DNA from 4 places in the Sinorhizobium chiapasense genome. Region 2 is predicted to be linked to each of the others. Evidence: riboswitches for the same ligand, from Rfam matches in the RefSeq annotation. Region 2 holds a riboswitch; each other region holds the start of a gene.
The links. A riboswitch is a leader RNA that binds a small molecule or an ion and turns the genes downstream of it on or off. The one in region 2 is predicted to bind cobalamin.
Positions count from the first base shown of each region.

Region 1 (3,645 bases), 2.0 Mb from region 2:
TCGAACGGAGGCATCGCCGATCGCATCCCGAGACGCACCGGCACACCATTCGCCAAAAGTCGTGCCGCAATCCGCCGCCCGGTCTTGCCGGCGCCACCCAGAACCAGGGTCGATTTCTCTGACATCTTATCCTCCCGACTGCTGTTCGATGAATATGAGTATTCCTCACGTTTGCAAATGTGATAAATCCTCGTATTTTGAGAGTCAAGGCAAAATGTGAGGAGTGCTCATGATTGGAGAAGCAAATCCGGCGATCGGATCAGCCGAAGAGGAAACAAGCCTTCGCCGTACACCAAGCCAGAAGCGCAGTCGCGAGCGCGTCGAGCATATCCTCTCCCGCGCCATCAGGCTGATCGAGGAAAAAGGAAGCGACGCCATGCGCATGAGCGACGTCGCTGCGATGGCCGGCATCTCCATCGGGTCACTCTATCAGTACTTTCCGGACAAGGCGGCGATCGTGCGCACCCTCGCCGAGCGCTACAATGCCGCCTGCCGGGACTGCATTGCTGCGGAGTTCGCAAAGGTCACCACGCCCGCCGAATTGCGCAGCGCCTTTTCGGCGCTCTTCGACACTTACTACGACATGTTTCTCGCCGAGCCTGTGATGCGCGACATCTGGTCGGCGATGCAGGCGGACAAGGCGCTGCGTAAAATCGAGCTCGCCGAGAGCCGGTTGAATGGGCGATTGCTTGCCGACACCTGGATGAGGGTTGTTCCGGAAGCGCCGCGCGAAAAGATCGAAGATGCCGCGTTCCTCATGATGCATCTTGGCGACTGCACGATGCGACTTGCGGTCTCGGTCGACAGGTCGGAAGGCGACCGCATCGTCAAGGCCTATGAGCACATGATCCTTCGTGAATTTGTCGCGGATGCAGCGTGAGAAGCCGCAAGTTCAATTGACATCGCCCGCGACCGATCCTAATCATCGGGGATCGATTGGTTCCCGGAAAGCGAACGCGTTCCGGGAGTAAACGGGAACGTGACGGATGGACCCAAACTGGGCATCTCAATCACGGCCGACCCCGCGACTGTAGAGCGGCGTGAATTTGCCGTTCCGGAGCGATCCGGAAGAAGCCACTGGGAAAAACCGCGAGAGGGCGGTTCGATCCTGGGAAGGCGAGGCAAATCCTTGGTGAAAACCACCTGACGCCGTGAGCCAGGAAACCTGCCAAGCGATGCGGGCATCGTGCCCAAACCGGGAAACATCCCAACGCCATCACGGAGGTTGTCATGGCTACGTCTACAGCTTCGAGCATTTCGCTCTCCCTTAACGATCGTCTGGTCGCGGGCATCTCCGCCCTGTTGATCGGCGCCTTCCTCGTCTTCGGTGCGGGCCTCGCGAATTCGGCCGTTCTGCACGACACGGCGCACGACACCCGCCACTCCTACGGCTTCCCCTGCCACTGATCGATGCCATGGAACGCCTTACAGCGCCGCGCGTCTTATCGGACGCGCAAAGGACGCTGTAGCACTTTGAATTGCTGCATGTTTTTATCCTTAAATCGGCTACGACTTAAGGAAACATGCAGCAGGCGTTCCATCTCGAACAAGAGCGGAGCGTTCCTCCGGCGCATAGCACGCGGGCGCAGTTCTCGTTTGGCATGCGCTCCGGCATGCTCCGCTGGCGTTTTGCATCCACGGAAACCGGAAATGGCGCCGGCTGTGGCGTCTGCATGGCGTTGGCGCATCTTGAATGACGCGCCGCGCTTCGGAGCGGCCGCGCGCCCGATTGAGGAATTTCGACAATGATCGTCAAAACACTTCTGGCCGCAATCGTGGCCGGGCTGATTGCCGGCGTCTTCATGACCGCCGCACAGGAAATGCGCGTCGTGCCGCTGATCCTGCACGCCGAGGAATATGAGATCCAAGCGCCGGCAACGCAGGAGCCCGCAGCCGCTGGCCACGACCAGCATTCGTCGCTGAACGGCACTTCACCCGCCGGCGCGCTGCTTTCCGCGCTCTCGCCGGTTACACCGGCCTATGCGCATGAGCATGAGGGCGAGCACGAGGAAGGCGGCATCATGTTCGGCCTGAGCCGTTTCTCCGGCACGCTCCTCGCCAATCTCGTGACAGGCGCCGGATTTTCGCTGCTGCTTGCCGGCGTCAGCCTTGTGATCGGCTATCCGATCACGCTCGCGAATGGGGCGCTCTGGGGCGCCTGCGGATGGCTCGCCGTGCACTTGCTGCCGGCGATCGGCCTTCCGCCCGAACTGCCGGGCTTTCCGGCGGCCGAACTCGGTGAACGGCAGGTCTGGTGGGCTGCGACGGTGCTGCTTTCGGCAGCCGGCCTCTATCTGCTGGCGCTGCGTCGCGAACTGGTCGCCAAGATCGTGGGTCTCGCGCTCATCGCCGCACCGCAGATCTATGGCGCGCCGCAGCCGCTCGACATCTCCAGCAACGTGCCCGCCGTCCTCGGCGCGGAATTCGCCGTCGCGGCGCTTGCGACCACCCTTGCCTTCTGGCTCGTGCTCGGGGTGGTTTCCGGCTTCATCAACGACCGGTTCGTCAAGGTGCGTTAGGTCACGTTCTGATCTTTGCTGCCCCTCACCCTGGCCCTCTCCCCGCTCGCGGGGTGAGGGACGGCAGGCGGACAAGAGCCGAAAAACTCACCCTATTTGATCGCGGGCGGTATCGATCAAATGCGCCCGCAGTCGCTCGCGTCGGGCCTCGGGCTCGAGCAACACGCAGCTGTCGCAATAGCTGCCGCCGTCGGTGCGGTAATAGAGGCAGCACCCGCCGCGCATCCTGTAGGTCCGCGAAAGATCTTTCCCATCCGCGGCCGCGACTTCGATCTTCTCGTAGCAAAGCGCCTCGGAATGCAACGGGGAGCCCGCGCGCTCGACCATCGCTAACGCCTGCGCGATCGCCTCCGCCTCCGTTCCGCGCCGTCGTCCGATTTCGAGAAAGGCACCTGCCAGGCTGTCGGCCGCAAGCCGCCATTGCGCGCGCAGCGACAGGCCGCAGCGCCGCTTCAGATGAGCGATGACCGGCTTCAGATGAGCGACAAAGAGATCGTGGAAAAGCCTTTCGGCATCCTCGGGGTCGCCGCCGGAGCCTTCCTTAAGTCCCATGCAAAAAAGAAAACGTCCGGCGTCGACGGCGCCCGCCTCGAGCGGACGCGCGTAGCGCTCGAAGCGCAACCCGGTCACGTCCGGAACACGACTGCTACAGAGATAGATGGCGGCGGACACGAGGCTGAGCTGATGGCTATAGAAGGCGATGAGATGTGCCGCCCGCACCTTGTCATCCATCCCCACGCCGAAGCGCTCCTGATAGGCAAGACAGGTCTCCACATCGGGCGATGCCTCGGCCCAGAATGCAGACGGGAGCCGCACGCCCTCGTCCGGGGCCCGCGAGCATGCGACCTCGGGAAACTCGGCCTGGAGCCAGGTGATGGCGGCCCGCGCCTCCCCTTCGCCCGCGGCGTCCCGGATCTCCCGCTTCCGCGCATTTTCCATCCCGCCTCCGTCGCGCTCAGACTTGTGGGCCGCCCGCCGACAGCCAGCCGCCCTCGAAACCGGCCCGCCGCAGTCCGCGGCCAAAGGCGGGAATGTTGCGCGTGATCTCCCAAAGCAAACCGCTTCTCCAGTTCTCGATCATCATGACGGACAGGCCCTGGTCAAGTCCGACCACCCTGTCGTCCAC
Region 1 is NZ_CP133148.1:2,698,105-2,701,749, forward strand. Features, by position in the region: gene RB548_RS13040 (Rossmann-fold NAD(P)-binding domain-containing protein) at 1-125, opposite strand, end outside; gene RB548_RS13045 (TetR/AcrR family transcriptional regulator) at 230-880, shown strand; cobalamin riboswitch at 921-1,187, shown strand; gene RB548_RS13050 (CbtB domain-containing protein) at 1,231-1,407, shown strand; gene RB548_RS13055 (CbtA family protein) at 1,746-2,519, shown strand; gene RB548_RS13060 (ferric iron reductase) at 2,607-3,458, opposite strand; gene RB548_RS13065 (glucoamylase family protein) at 3,475-3,645, opposite strand, start outside.
Region 1: it holds a riboswitch for cobalamin, as region 2 does, so the genes downstream of both, RB548_RS13050 (CbtB domain-containing protein) here and RB548_RS03040 (aromatic ring-hydroxylating oxygenase subunit alpha) in region 2, are expected to answer to the same signal.

Region 2 (3,645 bases):
GGCTTCAGTTTGTCGAACATCCAGCGCGTGCCAATGCTGTCCGGTTGCGCCTTGACTGTGACGGCGACCGAGAGCGGGCGTGATGGCGAAGATGACAGCGTGTAGGTGCGCATCACCGGTTCCTCGCCGACGGGCAGCTCGAGCGTCACGAACTGCCCCGGCAGATAACGGAACCAAGCCGGCTTGTCCGAACGGAAGGTGAAGGTCATCACGTCCGCAGTCTCGACCACGGCCGATATGCATTCGAGCAGATGCTGCCGGTCGATCCACGGATGCAACTCGTCGAAATGGCGAAAAGAGGAACCCATTTCCATGGTCAGGCCACCCGCGAGAGAGGAGCGGCGTCGCCTTGGAGGCGGTTCTGCATGAAATTGCAGTACCACTCGACGAACTGCATCACGCCACCTTCGTGCTCGGCCGAATAGGGACCCGGCTCATAGGCTGGCGAGCGGATGCCGAAGGCGTTTTCTTCGACGATCTGGCGATCCTGGTCGTTGGTCTCCGTCCAGACGTGGGTAAGATCCTCGAGCGTGTAGTCGACGCCTTCGACCGCATCCTTGTTGACCAGCCATTTGGTCGTGACCTGCGTCAGCTCCGGCCCGAGCGGCAGCACACGGAAGGTAATGGCGTGATCGCCGAGTATATGGTTCCAGGTCGTCGGATAGTGGAAGAGCAGCAGTGTGCCGATGCGGCTCTCGTTCACCCCGGCCGAAAGCTGCTTGCGGACGGCCTTGACGCCGGACATGGTGTAGCTCTCCGCGTCGTTGATGAGCGGCATTCTCGTCATGCGGAACTGGCCGGTCGGAGCGATCTTGAAGGCGCTCGGCAACCCGGCCGCCTCGCATCTCGCCCAATGCTCGGAAATCTCCGGATCGTCCATCGAGCCCTGCACGCCGGTTACCGTCGGGGCCTCCGGATAGGTGCGGCAAAGCTCCGGGTGGTTGGCGGCGCAATGGTAGCACTCGCGGTTGTTTTCCCAGACGAGCTTCCAGTTGCCCTTCTCGACGATCGTGCTCTCAAAGGCGACCTTAGTTTCGCCAAGACGATGCGGCGCAAGATAGGCCGCGACCGTCTCACGGAACGCCTGGAAGTCCATCGGCTTCTCGGCGAGGCTGATGAAGATATAGCCGCCGACCGTTTCGCAATGCACCGGCTTCAGGCTGTGCTCAGCCGGATCGAAGCCTTCCGGCATCTGACGCGCGAACAGCAGCTTGCCGTCCAGTTCGTAGGTCCACTGGTGGTAGGGACAGACAAGCTTGGCCGAGGAGCCCTTGTGCTGCGTGCAGACGCGCGAGCCGCGATGGCGGCAGGAATTGTGAAGCGCGCGGATCGCTCCCTGCCGGTCGCGGACGACGACGATCGGATAGTCGCCGACCTGAACAGTGAAATAGTTGCCTGCCCGTGGAATTTCGCAGTCGTGACCGATAAAGAGCCAGTCCTTGTACCAGATGTGCTCGAGGTCTTGCCGGTAATAATCCGGGTTGATGTAGAAGGCGCGGTCGAGGCTATAGCCCTCGCGGCGGTTCGTGAGCCGGCGCAGCATGTCGTTCTGAATGTCCATGTCCTGTCCTCGTTCAGCAGTTCGGAGAGGCAGGACAGGAACCAACGCCGACAATGATGCCGGCGCGTCAAAGGCTCCGATCCGGCTGCCCGCCGCAACCAGTTACGGTCGATTTTCGTCCCAAGGCTGGTTTCCGGGCTCTGGAGCGGCCCCGAGAGGGACCCGCCCGGCGCCTTCCCGGACACACCGTCCAGTGGCCTTTTGCCGTGGCTTTCGCTCCACCACCGTTGCGGGGGCAGCGCCGGAATCTGACCGGCTTCCCAATTCTCCGCCCTCCCTCGAGCGGCACCTTGAGTGTCCATATCTAAGCGCGCACGGCGCCTTTGCATTTGCTGATTGGCGACATCCGCTCCTAGAAAGACGACACGATATTCGCTTGTCAAAGCCAGACGCGACGATTGATATTATTTATTATAAACAATGTGATAGGAGAAAATCTGAGCAACTGGCGATTTTTTCGGCAGCGTCATTCCCGGCACGAAACCGATTGGTCATTTTGCGACACGCCTCAGGAATTCTGCCATCGATAAATGTAATAAAAAATCATCTGTTAACCCCGAAGGGCTAGCATTCCGAGGACAGATCAATTCATTTCGCGGACAAGGATGGCGCCGTCGCCGATGGCAAGACTCAGATACTATGACACCGCCACGAGAGCCGCGGTCCCCGCGTCAAAGGCCACGCCCCACGCGGAATTCCTCCGGACCGGACGGATCGACCGCCGGCGGCACTGGACAGCCGAGCAGCGGCGCTACCTCACGCATGAGGAGGTCGCGGAGCAAACGGGGCGGAAACTTTCGGCGGCCGGCGAAACGACCCATAAGCGGATCAACGCGTTTCATTCTTCGATCCACTTCCCGAGGATGATCTTTCACCGCACCCTCCCGAACAGTCCGCATCTTGGCTACTGCCATGTGACTGCCGCAAAAACGCACCTTGAGCGTTCGCATGACATCACCTGGGCCTTCTATTTCGCGAACTTCTTCTCCGATCTCGGTGACGAGACGCATTTCTTCGATCGAATACAGAAGGGCTATTCGCGCATGTACTTCGCCGTGGCCATCGAGCCCAGCGAACACGAAGGGCAGATGGTCATCAACCGCAATGTGCGGGGCAACGGCCTGATCTTCCGGACGCAGGACCCGAAGGTAGCACTGAAGAACGTCCTGATGCTCGGCGCGCGCGACGACGCACTGCGCAAGATCATTCGCAGCCTTTGACCCGATAGCCGTCCGCATCGTCTTTATGGGCGACATGCTTTGACGAAGAAAATCGTTCTGTTTTTCCGGTGCGTCCGTTAAGGAAGCGACGGAAAGGCAAACGGAACCGCCATGGCCGAAATCATCGATACACGCACAGAGCCGGACCGGGCGATCGAGAAAGCCTGCGCCGTTCTTTCCGAGGGCGAGCCGGTCGCGATCCCGACGGAGACGGTCTACGGCCTTGCGGCGGACGCGACAAATCCCGACGCGATCAGCCGCATTTACGAGATGAAAGGCCGACCCCGCTTCAACCCGCTGATCTGCCATGTCTCGGATATGGCGATGGCGGAGGCGCACGTGACGTTCGATCCACTATCGCGCCGCCTTGCGGAGGCTTTCTGGCCAGGCCCTCTAACCCTTATCCTGCCGCAGCGCCCGGAGAGCACCGTGCATACGCTCGCCTCCGCCGGGCTCGATACGCTCGGCATCCGCATGCCTGATGGCTTTTCACGGCAGGTGATCGCTCGCTTCGGACGGCCGCTTGCGGCCCCGAGCGCCAACACGTCCGGCAAGATCAGTCCGACCAGCGCCGCCCATGTGCAAGCCGACCTCGGCTCCAAGCTGAATCTCATCCTCGACGCCGGCCCGGCCGAAATCGGCCTCGAGTCGACGATCATCAAGGTCGAAGACGGGACGCTGCGGCTCCTCAGACCCGGCGGGCTGGACGTCGGAGCGATCGAGAGCCTCACCGGGTGCGTGGTCATGCGGCCCGAAAGCGCCGGCGCGACGATCGAGGCGCCCGGCATGCTTGCGTCGCACTACGCTCCGGGCGCAGCCGTAAGGTTGAATGCCGGAGATGTGCGAGCGGGAGAGGCGTTGATC
Region 2 is NZ_CP133148.1:657,178-660,822, reverse strand. Features, by position in the region: gene RB548_RS03045 (hybrid-cluster NAD(P)-dependent oxidoreductase) at 1-314, opposite strand, end outside; gene RB548_RS03040 (aromatic ring-hydroxylating oxygenase subunit alpha) at 317-1,561, opposite strand; cobalamin riboswitch at 1,669-1,869, opposite strand; gene RB548_RS03035 (DUF6656 family protein) at 2,182-2,781, shown strand; gene RB548_RS03030 (L-threonylcarbamoyladenylate synthase) at 2,893-3,645, shown strand, end outside.

Region 3 (3,645 bases), 1.3 Mb from region 2:
ACCACTTCCGGGTTGCGGTCGATCACCGGCTCCCAGGAGATTTCCGTCCAGCTCTTCTCGACATCGTCCACGATGTTGACGCCGCCCGCCGCTTCGATCATCGCGGTCGGAATGCCGTAGCGCCCGGAGGTGAAGGGCTTTTCCTCGCCGGAGTCGTAGACGAAGACGCGCACTGGCCGCCGCTCGGCTCCCTTGATCCTGGCAGTGATCTCGGCGAGCTCATTGCGATAGCCCTGAACCAGCGCCTCGGCCCTCTCCTCGACCCCGAAGATGCGGCCGAGGTTCAGGAGGTCGACGAACATGTCTTCCATCGTCGGTTTGCCCTTCGCCATGATGTGGATGCAGCTCTCGGTCAGCTCATAGACCTTGATGCCGAGGGGCATCAGCGTTTCCGGAGTCACCTCGCCGCCGACCTTCATGCCGTAGTTCCAGCCGGCGAAGTAGAAATCCGCATCGGCATTCAGCAGCACTTCCTTCGTCGGATATTTTTCCGCGAGTTCGGGCAGTTGCTTGACGCCCTCGCGCAGCCGCTCGTCCAGCGTCTTCCAGCCGGAAACGCCGGTGTAGCCGACCATGCGATCCTGCAGCTTCAAGGCCAGCATCATCTCGGTGAGATTGACGTCGTTGGAAATCGCCCGCTTAGGCGCGGCATCGAAGGTGACCTCGCGGTTGCAGCTCTTGACGGTGACGGGATGGGCGAGCGCCGGCACGGCGGCAAGGACGAGCGCGCCGGCGGCAAGAAGAAGTCTGTTCATTGGATTACTCCTGTGGAACGGGACGGTCGCGCGACGGGCATTGCGTCGGACCGCGAGAGCGTGAAGGAAAAGCGGGAAACCTGGCCCGCAGCATCGCCATGCGCGGTGGCATGGACGCCGAAGGCGGCCGAGAGCGCCGAAGGCTTCAGCACCGTCTCCGGCGGGCCGAAGGCGGCAAGCCGCCCCTCGGTCAGGATCGCGACTTCGGTCGCGAACTCGGCCGCGAGATTGATGTCGTGCAGCGTCGTGACGATCGTCAGCTTCAGCGTCTGCAGGAGATCGAGGATTTCGAGCTGGTGGCGGATGTCGAGGTGGTTGGTTGGCTCGTCGAGGATGATGATCTTCGGTTCCTGGGCAAGCGCCCGGGCAATCAGCACCCGCTGCTTCTCGCCGCCCGAAAGCGTGGCGAACTGGCGGCGCGCCAGATGGGCAAGGTCGAGATGCTCGAGCGCATGCGCCACCCGCTCGCGGTCGCGATCGCTCCAGCCGCTGATCCCCTCGCGACGCGGGATCCGCCCCATCATCACCACGTCGCGGACGCTGAAGGGAAAATCGCCCGGCATTTCCTGCAGGACGACCGCAATCGTCCTTGCCGCCTCGCGCGCACTCATCGCCCAGAGGTTCACGCCGTCGATCTCGATACGGCCGGCGATCGGCTCGACCGCCCGATAGAGGCAGCGCAACAGCGAGGTCTTGCCGGCACCGTTCGGGCCGATGATCGCGAGCCGGCTGCCCGGCGCGATGGAAAAACCGATATCGCGGACGAGCCGGAGGCCGACGCGCGGCCCCCACACCAGTCCTTCGACGCGCAGGCTGGCGCCCGCGCCCCGCTGCAAGCTACTGAATTTGTCGCTCATGAAAATGCCCTCCCCGCGCTCACTGCAGCAGCCCCGCGGTGTCCTCGGAAACGAGGAGCGCCGCCGGAACGCGCGCAAGGCCCTTGCCGTTGGCGCTGAACGCCGCAGCAGGGAAAGCGTCAAACACCTCGCCCCCGGCGCAGGCGGCGGCGAAGCTGACAAGATCGTCGATGTCTTCCTCCGGCGAGATGTCGCCGAAGAGATAGGTCGCCTTGCCGGTCGCTTGGAAGGCTATCGTGCAGGGCCGCGTGCAGGCGGTCATCGCGACCGTGCCGGCGATCGAGAAATCCCGGTCGAGCGGCCCGCCGAGCGCTGAAACGCTGCGGTTCAACTGCGCGAGCAGCTCGGCGCCGGGCCGGCATGGGCCTCCGGTGAAGCGGCAATCGGTGCAGAGCGTTATCTTGTGCTGTCGGAAGTCTGATTTCGCCATGGCTTGTCTCCGCCGGGCTGGGCCGGAGAGAAAATGGCGAAGATGCAAGGAGACGGTTGCCCGCCGAGCAGAAGCCAGTTCTTTTCCATCGGAACACCCCGTCCGTTGTGGTTGATCGGTTCGATGGCAGGTCTCCTGGCTCGCGGGTCGCCGCGCATTCACGTCTTCCCGGCCTTTTGCCAGTGACATGGTGTGAATGCGCTTTCCGCTCACAGTTGCGGGGGCAGCCACGGTTTCGGCCCCTCCTGGGTCGTCCTCACCGTGTTCCCTTTTCAGCCGCTTCCGGATCACGAAAGCAGCACCATCGCGCCCTTGGTGACATGAATCGCGGCGCGAGGCAACCAGCGGATGAAGGGAGAAAGGAGATATCAACACGGGTGGGTGTCTCGTTGAGCGGTGCGTTCTGTTACGAAATAACATTACATTACGCAAGACAGAAACGTCGTCGCGAGCTGGCTCCCGCCAATGCGAAGGCAGCAAGGAGCGAACACCTCAGGCCGAAAACAGGTTCTCCGCTATGAAATCCACGAAGACCCGGAGTTTCGGCGACAGGTAGCGGCTGGAGGGCCAGAGGATCCGGAACGGGCCGGAATGTTCGACGTGGTCGTCGAGCACGCTGACGAGCGTGCCTTCGCGGAGCTGGCGGCGGATGCCGACATCCGGCAGGCAGGCGATGCCGAGCCCCTGCTCGGCCATGTAGATTAGCGGCTCGATGGTGTTGACGACCGCCGTCGTCGGCAACTCGATGTCCCTCTCCACGCCCCTGAGCGGCCAGCGCTCGAACTTGCCACTGGTCGCGTAGCGGTGCTGCAGGCAGGCGTGGGATTTCAAGTCTTCCGGAGTTCGCGGCACGCCTCTCACTGCAAAATAGTCGGGCGAGCCGACGAGCATGAGGCGGAAGGTGCCGAGCGAGCGGATCATCAGCCGCGAGTCGCTGACCTCGCCGGCGCGTACCACGGCGTCGAAGCCTTCGCCGATGACGTCGACGATGCGGTCGCTGAAGTCGAGGTCGAGCTCGATCTCGGGATAGGCACGCATGAAGGCCGAGAGCGCCGGCATCGTCAGCATGCCGATGAGCGGCATGCTGACGCGCAGCTTGCCGCGCGGCGCGCCCTGCGTCTCAGCGATTTCGTGCTCCGCCGCTTCGACCTCCAAAAAGATGCGCCGGCAGCGTTCGAGAAAAAGCGCCCCCTCCGCTGTCAGCGTGATCGAGCGGGTCGAGCGATGGAAAAGCCGCACGCCGAGCCGTTCCTCCAGCCGCGCCACCGCCTTACCAATTGCCGACGACGATACGCCCAGGTGCCGCCCGGCGAGCGTGAAGCTGCGGTTGTCCGCTGCCTGGACGAAAGCGTTGAGCGATCCGAGACTGTCCATCTGCCAAACTCAATTCCGGACATTTGGTCCGATGTCCTCGGAATTATAGCGCATTTTTCCGCGACATCGAGTGGCCTACCCTCAACGAACGCGGCAGATCGCCTCTTCACTGATCCGACCGCCCATGATTTCACTGAAGGAGAAAGCCATGTCCCCGGTTTCAGCGGCACCACAGCACCACGACCGTTTCGATTATTCCGCCATCATCGATCGTCCACCGCTAAGCTGG
Region 3 is NZ_CP133148.1:1,986,293-1,989,937, forward strand. Features, by position in the region: gene RB548_RS09505 (ABC transporter substrate-binding protein) at 1-755, opposite strand, end outside; gene RB548_RS09510 (ABC transporter ATP-binding protein) at 752-1,612, opposite strand; gene RB548_RS09515 (DUF1636 family protein) at 1,632-2,042, opposite strand; cobalamin riboswitch at 2,151-2,363, opposite strand; gene RB548_RS09520 (LysR family transcriptional regulator) at 2,535-3,416, opposite strand; gene RB548_RS09525 (polysaccharide deacetylase family protein) at 3,565-3,645, shown strand, end outside.
Region 3: it holds a riboswitch for cobalamin, as region 2 does, so the genes downstream of both, RB548_RS09515 (DUF1636 family protein) here and RB548_RS03040 (aromatic ring-hydroxylating oxygenase subunit alpha) in region 2, are expected to answer to the same signal.

Region 4 (3,645 bases), 1.1 Mb from region 2:
AGGAGGAGATTCATGAGCACGGATTATGGCCGTCTCGACGGCAAGATTGCGATCGTTACCGGCGGCACGCAAGGGCTCGGTGCGACGATCGCCGCGCTTTTTGCCGAGCGCGGTGCAACCGGTATCGTCATCTGCGGGCGCAATGCTCCCAAAGGAACGGCAAAAGCAGCCGAGATCAGCAAGACGACCGGTACCAAGGTGGTCTACGTGGCGGCCGATCTCGAGCGGGTCGAGGATGCCCGCGAGGTTGTCGCGGCTTGCGACAGGGAGTTCGGTCGGGTGGACGCATTGGTCAATGCCGCTGCCATTACCGACCGTGGCACGATCCTCGACACCAAGCCGGAACTCTTCGACCGCATGTTTGCGGTCAACGTCCGCGCGCCCTTCTTCCTCATGCAGGAAACGGTGAAGGTGATGCGGCGCGAGAAGATCGAGGGCACAATCGTCAATATCGGGTCGATGTCGGCCAAGGCGGGCCAGCCCTTCATCGCCGCTTATTGTGCGTCGAAAGGCGCGCTGGAGACCCTGACCAAGAACACGGCCTACGCGCTTCTGCGCAACCGCATCCGTGTCAACGGCCTTAACATCGGCTGGATGGCATCGGAGGGAGAGGATCGCATCCAGCGCGAATTCCATGACGCACCCTCGGACTGGCTGGAGAAGGTTGCAGCGAACCAGCCTTTCGGCCGCCTTGTCGATCCGGTCGAGGTCGCGCGTGCCTGCGCCTATCTCTCCTCGGCGGAATCCGGCCTGATGACCGGTTCGGTGATCTGCTTCGACCAATCGATCTGGGGCGCCTACGACGGCTCTCCCCATCCGGCGGCGCCGCTCTGACGCAAACTCGACATGCGGCGCGAGGTCCCCGGGTAAGGCGAGCCGTTCGGCTCGGCTTGCCTTTCGCCGGCGGCTGTGCCCATATGCGGTCGTCAGGTGCCCGCCACGGCGGGAGAATCGGGAATCCGGTGCAAGCCCGGAACGTGCCCAACGCTGTGATGGGGACGGTCGCGCGAAGATAGGTCCTGAATTTTTCTCAGGATATTGCCACTGAATCTTGAAGTGATTTGGGAAGGCGGCGCGGCTGGATGATCCAGAGTCAGAAGACCGGCCTGGCAAGATAGACCGGCCCCGCGCGGACGGCGGGAGGTTGTGCATTGTTGGGGATCGAACGATGCTGCCTGACCTGAGCGGCTGCCTGACGGCGGCCGGAGCCTTTTCGCCGGACGAGCGTGCCGCCGTCTACCGCGCCATTGAAACACGCCGCGACGTACGCGACGAATTCCTTCCCGATCCGCTGCCGGACGAACTCATTGCCCGTCTGCTTGGTGCCGCCCACCAGGCGCCGTCGGTCGGTTTCATGCAGCCTTGGAATTTCGTGCTCGTCCGCCAGAAGGAGACGCGAGAGCAGGTCTGGAAGGCGTTCGTGCGCGCCAACAAGGAAGCCGCGCTGATGTTTTCCGGCGAGAGACAGGCGCAATACCGCTCGCTGAAACTTGAAGGCATTCGCAAGGCACCGCTCAGCATTTGCGTCACCTGCGATCGCACGCGCGGTGGAGCGGTGGTGCTCGGACGGACGCACAATCCGCAGATGGACGTCTATTCGACCGTGTGCGCGGTTCAGAACTTGTGGCTCGCCGCGCGCGCGGAAGGTGTCGGCGTCGGCTGGGTCAGTATTTTCCACGAGCCGGAGATCAAGTCGATCCTTGGCATACCTAACCACATCGAAATCATAGCGTGGCTTTGCCTCGGATTTGTCGACCGGCTCTATCAGCAGCCGGAACTCGCGGTTAAAGGATGGCGTCAGCGCCTGCCGCTCGAGGACCTTGTCTTCGAGGAAGCGTGGGGCACACCAAAACCGAACAGACCCTGAATTCAATACGATAAACGCAATATCTGAACCGCTTTGAGAGCATGGGGTGGCGGATTGGTCGGTCGAGTCGCCGCGGCACCGGTCAATTGCCCTGGATCGGCTGGTAACCCGGACCGAGCGGATTCTTCAGATCAATCGCGCTTTTCTCTTGCGGCAGGAATGTTGGGCCCACGACACGGACCTTACTGTTCGCCGGGTCGTAGGGCCTCTCCCGCACGGGCTTTGCTTGCGCTGATTCCGCAGCCGGCTGCCGGTCGCCATTGATCATGATGACAGACGGCTCGCTCCCGGCCGTCGCCTTGTCGGCATTTTGTGTAGCCGCTCCATTCGGAATCCGGCAGCCGCAGACCCCAGGCGCACCGACGCCACGCGCCCGGTAGGCAAATGCCGTTGGCAGCTCGGTATAAGGCCTTCCGGTCGAGGCGGAAACCATCTGGTCGGTCTCTTCCGTCTCGAGGACATGGTAATAGAGTTCCGTCTGCGCACCAGGGCAGCGTGCCTCGCAAAGCTCGGCATCACGGGCAAAGTCGGATGGCGTCGCATTTGACGAGATCGGGAAAAAGGCCCCGTCGCAGGTGCGCACGCACATTGTCCTAAGGCTGCCAATCGGTTCCTCGTGAAGCAGCGGAAAATCCTGCATGTCGCTGTCGTCACTCAGCAGCGGATAATCCTCGCCATCCGGCGGAAGATCCCTGAGGATGTTGCGATGGATCTCGGGTTCGTCGACTGCCGCGCTGGCGAACTCGTCCTGCTCCTCGATTGGATCCGGAGCGTCGCTGGCCTCGTCATGGCAGCCGTTCAATTCCAGCGCCGCGAGAATGCGCCGACGGGTGCCGCCGGTGTCGCCCGATATCAACGAGCGGCGATGCGCCTTGAGCCTTTGAAGGTTGACCTCCATGCTGGCGATGGTCTCATCGAGCGCCGCGCATGCATCGTCGTTGTCGCCACCAATGACGACGACGCTGCCGGTGCTGCATTCCATCCGGCGTCGCTCGTTCTTGGCCCGGCGGAGCTCGATGTTCTGGCGGGAGACGGCGCCCGTGAAATCGCGCAGATTGGCGGTCGGGCTCACGACCGCGGAAAGGTCAGTCAGGCGTGCATTCAGACGTTCGCAAACGGTCGAGGCCGACGCCACGTCAGGCATCGCCAACAGCATCGGAAGCAGGGCGACCGCCGCATGTTTCAAGTTCCAGGATACGACACTCCGGGACACTGGCTCTCGTCTCTTCCTGCAATCGCGCGCGAACGTCATTCAAGGATATCCGCGCCGCCAACTCCTGTTTCCCATATCATAAGACGCTGTCATAACAGCGCAACGTCAAGGGAGAGTTTGCGTTAACAAGCCAACCGCAGCAAGAGAGAAGAAGCCGGACCGCAACAGCGGTCCGGCGAAGCCGATCAGGCGGCCCGTGCTGTTTCGAGCGACATCGGGCGCTCGAGCACGGTGCCCTCGATCGCGGCGACCTGCTTCATCGTTTCGAGCAGTTCCCGCGTCACTTCCCACGCCACTGCCACGGCGTAGACGGAGCCGATGCGGTGCGGGTCGGCGATGCGTTCCCCGGGGCAACCCATCCGACGGAACATTCTTTCCAGGAAGACGTCGGTAACCGTGACGATGTGGCTGATGCCCGAGGCAAGGCCCAGTTCACCCACACCACACATGAGTTCCGCGGCCGCGACCGTTACCTGGTTCGATGCGCGATCCTGCGAAATGTCCGGATCGATGCAGAACCGGCTCGATTCCCAGACGGAGGCGCTGCGGATCTCAGGGTTGTCGC
Region 4 is NZ_CP133148.1:1,755,619-1,759,263, reverse strand. Features, by position in the region: gene RB548_RS08425 (SDR family oxidoreductase) at 13-834, shown strand; cobalamin riboswitch at 912-1,124, shown strand; gene bluB (5,6-dimethylbenzimidazole synthase) at 1,169-1,867, shown strand; gene RB548_RS08415 (DUF2865 domain-containing protein) at 1,950-3,119, opposite strand; gene RB548_RS08410 (acyl-homoserine-lactone synthase) at 3,266-3,645, opposite strand, start outside.
Region 4: it holds a riboswitch for cobalamin, as region 2 does, so the genes downstream of both, bluB (5,6-dimethylbenzimidazole synthase) here and RB548_RS03040 (aromatic ring-hydroxylating oxygenase subunit alpha) in region 2, are expected to answer to the same signal.